3 regions of the Nocardioides plantarum genome follow, and region 2 is predicted to be linked to each of the others. Evidence: predicted binding sites of a transcription regulator. Region 2 holds the regulator's gene; each other region holds the start of a gene.
The links. The regulator LexA, encoded in region 2, represses DNA repair genes until DNA is damaged. The targets are predictions, from matches to a motif close to TCGAACANNTGTTCGA.
Positions count from the first base shown of each region.

Region 1: the regulator LexA is predicted to act here: its motif matches at 1,435-1,450, upstream of FJQ56_RS12865 (HNH endonuclease signature motif containing protein).
Region 3: the regulator LexA is predicted to act here: its motif matches at 783-798, upstream of FJQ56_RS03085 (HNH endonuclease signature motif containing protein).

Region 1 covers NZ_VDMS01000002.1:172,328-174,591, forward strand. The annotation lists gene FJQ56_RS12860 (YunG family protein) at 1-48, opposite strand, end outside; gene FJQ56_RS12865 (HNH endonuclease signature motif containing protein) at 54-1,421, opposite strand; gene FJQ56_RS12870 (S9 family peptidase) at 1,729-2,264, shown strand, end outside.
Region 2 covers NZ_VDMS01000001.1:1,027,660-1,029,923, reverse strand. The annotation lists gene FJQ56_RS04795 (alkaline phosphatase D family protein) at 1-545, opposite strand, end outside; gene lexA (transcriptional repressor LexA) at 640-1,407, opposite strand; gene FJQ56_RS04785 (SDR family oxidoreductase) at 1,489-2,264, shown strand, end outside.
Region 3 covers NZ_VDMS01000001.1:692,793-695,056, forward strand. The annotation lists gene FJQ56_RS03085 (HNH endonuclease signature motif containing protein) at 1-761, opposite strand, end outside; gene FJQ56_RS03090 (SigE family RNA polymerase sigma factor) at 1,297-1,881, shown strand; gene FJQ56_RS03095 (hypothetical protein) at 1,878-2,264, shown strand, end outside.

The DNA.
Region 1 (2,264 bases), on a different contig from region 2:
GGACGAGCGCACCACAGCTTCGATCTCTGCCAAGGTCCGTGTCGTCATGCGTCCTATCCTCCCGCAGGGTCGGTGGCCGTCCTCGAGGTCTGGCTGACGACCGACGTCCCACCTCGGTCGCGCAGGTAGTGGTTGCCGTGGGGGTCGGTCCACAGGAAGAGTCGGGTGTCGAGGCGTCGGTAGGTCCACCCGGTGTGGGTCTTGAGGCGGTGGTGATGTCGGCAGAGAGGGGCGAGGTTGTGGGTGCAGGTCGCCCCGCCTTGGCCGGGTTCGGTCGACCAGGCGTCGATGTGGTCGCAGTCGCAGCGTCGCGAGGGGCGGGTGCAGAAGGGGAACACGCAGGTGGGATGCAGGAGCTGGGTCTGCTCACGCAGCCGGTCGGGGATGGCGTAGGACTCGGTGTACAGGTCCTCAGCCAGGTCGATGACCGGCTTCACCACGACGTGGGTGTCGGTGCGGGCCAGCCACTGCTGGACCTGGGTGGTGAGCATCGCGTGGCGGGTGGTGTCGTTGAGGGCGACGGGGTCCAGGCCGAGCAGTCCCAGGTCGGTCAGGTGCAGGTAGAGCACGGCCTGCTTGGCGGGCGCAGGCGCGTCGGTACCGGCGAGCAGCGCCAACGCCTGGGCGGGGTCGGCGAGGACCCCGAGTGCGCGGGCGCGGCGTACGTCGAGGTCGTCCTCGTCGCCAGCGGCCTTGAGTGCGGCAGCGACGTGGGTGACGGCTTGGTGGAGGTCGTGGAGGTCCTTCCAGTCCCCGCGGGCGTAGAGCTCTGCGGTCCCGTCGGGCTGAGCGTCACCGTGGAAGCGGACCTCGTGGGACTCGGTGGCGCAGGCCTGGTCGGCCTCACGGGCCTCGGCGTGCAGCAGCATCATCGCCCGGTCCACGACCTGGTCCAGGGTGACGGTGCCGATGGTCCCCACGACCGGGGCGACCTGGTCATCGACGTAGGCCACCACGTCAGCCGGGGCGGCCAGCACAGCCTCAGCGACCCGACGTGCCCGCCAGGCCGGGACCTCACCGCAGGTCACACGCACCCAGGTCCGGGGCAGGCGGTGGTGCAGGATCAACGCGTCACGGATCAGGCGTTTGCCGGCGGCGGTGGACATCTTGTTGGCCGCAGCGAACGCAGCCGGGGCATCCCAGGCCACCGGCGGGATCCCGCACCACTCGACCAGCTCCTCAGCAGCCGGGTCGGTGGGGTCCAGGGCCAGGGCGATCCCATCGACCTCGCTGTAGGGCACCCCGGTAGCCGACGTGATCTGCCACCCCTCACCACCCTCGAGGACCGGGTGGGCGTGGGCCCACTCCACGGCCAGCTCCATGATCCGGGCTTCGGCGGCCTCGGCCGCAGCGCGGGCACGGCGGACCTCGTCGAGCAGCAACGCCGGGGTCACGGCGGTGTCGGCGAGGGCGGCGGGCATGCACCCAGTCTACTAGAACACATGTTCGAATCAAGTCCCTTTCGCGGCGCTGTGGACAAGCCGTGAGCTCACACGGCTGACGGCTCGGCCCGTCTCGGCAGTGACGTCTCAGCCCCGACGGCCCGAGAGGGTGCCGGCCGGTGAACCGTCGCTTCCCGCGTCCGGCTCGTGACCTCGGCTCCAGGGCAGACCGCCCCCGCCGCGAGGCGGCGGGTCCGCCGAGCACACCCGACCCGTCTCCGGGGCGTCCCCCGGTCGGCCCCGGCCGCCGACCGGGACGACCCAGGCCGGTGGATACGGTCACGACATGACCGATCCCGCCTCCAGCACCACGGCCGAGACTCCCGCCGGCCCCCCGGTCGCAGCCCGCCGCCCCGTCACCACCGAGCACCACGGCCGCACCCGTACCGACGACTTCGACTGGCTGCGCGACAAGGAGTCGCCCGAGGTCCTGGCGCACCTCGAGGCCGAGAACGCCTGGACCGAGCAGCGCACCGCCCACCTCGCCGCGCTGCGCGACGCGGTCTTCGGCGAGATCAAGGCCCGCACCCGCGAGACCGACCTGTCGGTGCCGACGCGCGTGCGCGAGCACTGGTACTACGGCCGGTCCTTCGAGGGCCGCGAGTACGGCGCCAGCTGCCGCGTCCCCGTGCGCGGCCCCGACGACTGGACGCCCCCGCGCCCGGCCGAGGACGCGACGCCCGACCAGCCCGCCCTGCCCGGCGAGGAGGTGCTGCTCGACCTCGACGTGCTCGCCCGGGGCCACGACTTCTTCTCGCTCGGCGGCTCGACGATCACCCCCGACGGCACCCTGCTGGCCTACGCGGTCGACGTCGTCGGCGA
Region 2 (2,264 bases):
CGCGCCGCGAGGCCGCGGTAGGCCGCGAACCACCCGGCCTGCCAGTTGGCGCAGGAGACGATGCCCAGGCGCAGGTGGCTCGGGGTCGACCCGGGTGCCGGGGCGGTGCGGGTGCGCCCGACGCGGCTGTGGGTGCCCTTGAATCCGAAGCGGTAGTAGTACCAGGTGGCCGGGGTGAGCCCGGCGACGTCGAGCTTGACGGTGTGGTCACGGCTGGGACCGGTCACGAAGGTGCCGCGCTTGACGATGCGGCGGAAGTCCTTGCGGGTCGAGACCTCCCAGGTCACCGTGACCTGCGGGCCCTTGCCGGAGCCCGGCTTGCTGACGGCGTCGGGGGTCACCCGGGTCCAGAGCAGCACCTTGGTGGGGAGCGGGTCACCCGAGGCGACGCCGTGGCGGAAGTGGTGGAGCGCGGCGCGAGCGGCCGGTGACCGGGGCGCTGTCGCGGCGGTCGCCGAGCCGGGGCCGGCGAGCGTGGTCAGGGCGGCGCCGGTCGAGCCGGTCGCGAGCACGGTACGTCGCCGTACGCCGGTGGGTGTCGTCACGGAAACAGTCAACGACCCCCGGCACGTGGAGTGACGGGGGTCGTGACAACGGTCGTCGAGCGTTCACCCGGCGTATGCCGGGCCCGATCGTGGGTCAGAGCTTGCGCAGCACGGCCGTGACGACGCCGAGGATCGTGGCGTCGGTGCCGTCGATCGGGTCGAACGCCTCGTTGTGGGGGAGCAGCCAGACCTTGCCGTCCTTGCGCTGCAGGGTCTTGACGGTGGCCTCGCCGTCGATCATCGCCGCGACGATCTCACCGTTGCTGGCGGTCTGCTCCTGGCGGATGACGACGTAGTCGCCGTCGCAGATCGCGGCGTCGACCATCGACTCGCCCGACACCTCGAGCATGAAGAGCTGGCCGTCGCCGACCAGCTGCTGCGGCAGCGGGAAGACGTCGTCGTAGGTCTGCTCGGCCAGGATCGGGCCGCCGGCCGCGATCCGGCCGAGCAGCGGGACCTGGATCGCCGCGACGGCGACATCGCCGATGCCGGTCTCGTCGTACGACGTCTCCTCGGCCTGGCCGAGCGAGCGGCGGGCCGCCATGACGTCGGGGAGGAACACCTCGAGGGCCCGCGGTCGGTTGGGATCGCGCTTGAGGTAGCCCTTCTGCTCGAGCACCCGCAGCTGGTGGGCGACGCTCGAGGTGCTGGTCAGGCCCACCGCCTCGCCGATCTCGCGCATGCTCGGCGGGTAGCCGCGCAGCTCGAGGCTGTCCTTGATGTGGGCCAGCACGCGCTGCTGGCGCGGGGTCAGGCCGGTGGCGTCGGCCGGGCCGTCGGGGAGCTCGGAGACCTTGCTGGTCTTGGACGACTGCTTGGTGGACTGTTTCGTGGACCGCTTGTCGGGCTGCTTGTCGGGCATGGCTCAGGGTCCCACCGGGCGCCGACGATTTCAAACAGGTGTTCGAACGGCGTGTCGCGCGCACGGCTGCGACCATGGGTCATGGCCTCCGCCCCCTCACCGACGTCCTCGCCCCCGCCTGGGTCCGCTCCCACGTCCGCTCCCACGTCCGCCGTCGTCACCGGCGCGGCCCGCGGCATCGGCCGCGCGATCGCCGTGCGCCTGGTCGCCGCCGGGCACCGGGTCGTGATCACCGACGTCGATGCCGAGGCGGTCGCCGCGACGGCCACCCGGATCGGCGCGACCGGGGTGGCCCAGGACGTGCGCGACCCGGCCTCGCACCGGGCGGTCGCCTCGGTCGCGACGGGGTTGGCGCCCCTGGGCGTGTGGGTGAACAACGCCGGCGTCGGCTTCGACGGCGACCTGGCGGCGCTGAGCGACGAGCAGGTGCGCGGGCTGGTCGACGTCAACCTGCTCGGGACGCTGTGGGGGATGCGCGCCGCCCTGGACGCGTTCGGTCCGGTCGGGGCGCCCTCGGGTGCGCTGGTCAACGTGGCCTCGTTGTCGGGGCTCGGCCCGGTGCCCGGGCTGTCGGTGTACGCCGCCACGAAGGCCGCCGTCGTGTCCATCACGACCTCCGTCGCCCTCGAGGCGCCGGCCGGGCTGGGCGTGCATGCGGTGCTGCCCGACGGGGTCGCGACGCAGATGGTCGAGGACATGTCCGACGGCACCGGCAAGCGCCTGGTCAGCTCCGGCGGCCGTCTGCTGACGGTCGAGGAGATCGCCGAGGTGGTGCTCGGCCTGATCGGGTCGCGGCGGGTGCTGCGCACGGTGCCCGCCTGGCGTGGAGCGGCGATGCGCGTCTCGATGCTGGCGCC
Region 3 (2,264 bases), 330 kb from region 2:
GTGGTGTCGAGGTCGAGGGTGAGCTGGTGGAGGGACACCTCGCCGAGGGCTTGGGAGCGGCGTACGTCGAGGGTCTCGGTGGAGCCGAGGTCGGCCAGCACCTGGGCGCCCTCGCGCAGGGCGGTCTCGAGGTCGAGGGCGTCGGCCAGGTCGAGGGTGGCGGTGACGTCGACGGTGCCGGTGGTCGTGGCGTCGGTGAGGTGGACTGAGGCGTGGCGTCCCTCGGCGGCGACCAGGCGGCGGCGTTCGGCCTCGGCGGGGTCGTAAGCCGCTCGGGCGGCCTCGACAGCACGGTCGACCTGGGCCCAGGAGCAGGTGTGCAGGAACGGGCTGATGACCCGGTCCACGTGGGTCGCACCGGCGGGTGGCAGGGCGATGGTCTGCTCGGCGACCCGGAACGCCTTCCACAGCGAGACCTCGAGACCCACGACCCTCGCGTACAGCCGCGGCAGCCGGTGGCGCAGCTCCAACGCCTTGCCGAGGTAGGCCAGCCCGCCGTCGGTCGACATCCCCAACGACAGGGCCAGGTCCAGGGCGGCGTACTCACCGATCACCGGGCAACCGGGTCCACCGAGATGCAGGGCGGGCTCGACCATCGGGTCCAACAGCCCGGCGGTCTCGACCTCGTCGGCGGTGTTGGCGACCGCCCAGTCCAGCACGGCGGTCAGGGTCGCGACCTGGTCCCGTGCCTCGGCCTGCCGGCGCGTGTGCACCGACTCCAGCAGCGGGTCGCTGCTGCGGGTGCGGGTCGTGGTCGCCATGGGCCCATTCTACCACTTGGTTCGAACCTGTGTTCGAATCGAGGGAGATTGTGGATACCGGACTTGCACGCGGGGTGTCCGCGCATGGCAAGGGCGCGGCGCAGCCCGCCCTTGTCTGCGTCATGAAGCATTCCGGGAGAGGCTCGCTGTCAAGGACGGCTGCAGGCCGCCGCGTAGCGGGCGCGCGAAGCGCGATCCTTGACGGGGAGGCCCGGGATGCTAGGCGCGCGGACACCCCGACCCCGTTGAACCCGCTCTGCGATAGCCCCGATCAGGCGAGACACCGGGCCAGTTGGCAGCGTCGGTTGCGAGGGTCTCGAGACGGCCGCGGGCGGCCTCCTCGACCGACGTGTGGCGGCTGCAGCGGTCTCGAGACGGCCGCGGGCAGCCTCCTCGACCGACGTGTGGCGGCTGGAGCGGTCTCGAGACGGCCGCGGGCGGCCTCCTCGACCACCGTCGGGTCCGGTCGGTAGAGGGCTTTGCAACCTTCGCGACGACGGCCGCGTCTTGGTGGCGTGACCGAAGGAGGAAACCGATGATGCAGCTCCACAGCCGGGAGGTGCCCGAGACTGGTGGCGTGAGCGGGCGGCCGAGGGATGCGGTGAGGGACGCCGAGTTCACGGCGTACCTGCACGCCCGGCAACCGAGCCTGCTGCGCACGGCGTACCTGTTGACCGGCGACCGCCACACCGCCGAGGACGTGCTCCAGACGTCGCTGGCCAAGCTCTACCTGGCCTGGGACAAGGTCCGCGACCGCGACTCGGTCGACGCCTACGTACGGCGGATCATGGTCAACGAGAACAACTCGCTCTGGCGCCGGCCCTGGAAGCGACGCGAGCACGCCAGCGACACGATGCCGGAGACCGCCTACGCCGACGAGTACGACGACGGCCGCGGCTCGGCCCTGTGGCAGGTCGTGCAGTCCCTGCCACCGAAGGCCCGCGCGGTCGTGGTGCTGCGCTACTACGAGCAGCTCAGCGAGGCCGAGACGGCCGACGTGCTCGGCATCTCGGTCGGGACCGTGAAGTCCCAGTGCAGCCGCGCGATCGCGGCGATGCGCGAGCGCGTGCCGGCCGACCTGCACCCCGGACACCCCGGACGACCGGAGGAGACCCGATGAGCGACACCCCGAACAACACCCCGAACAACCCAGACAACAGCAGCAGCGACCCGTGGGGGGACGAGATGACGAGCGAGTTCGACCGCCGCGTCCGTGACCTCCACGAGGCGCCGCTGACCCTCGACCAGGTGAAGGGCAAGGCCGTGACCATCAAGAACAAGCGCCGAGCGGCCGTCGCCGGCGCCGTCCTGGCCGCGGCGGCGGTGATCGTGCCGGTGGCGGTCGCCGCCGGCAACGGCTTCGGCCACGACAAGGCCGACGTCGCACCGGCGACCAGCACGCCGTCCGAGACCGCGACCGACCCGGCGACGCCCGACCCGACCCCGGACCCCACGCCACCTCCGGCCGCGGGTGCCGGCGTGGCTTACCTCGAGGGCGCCGAC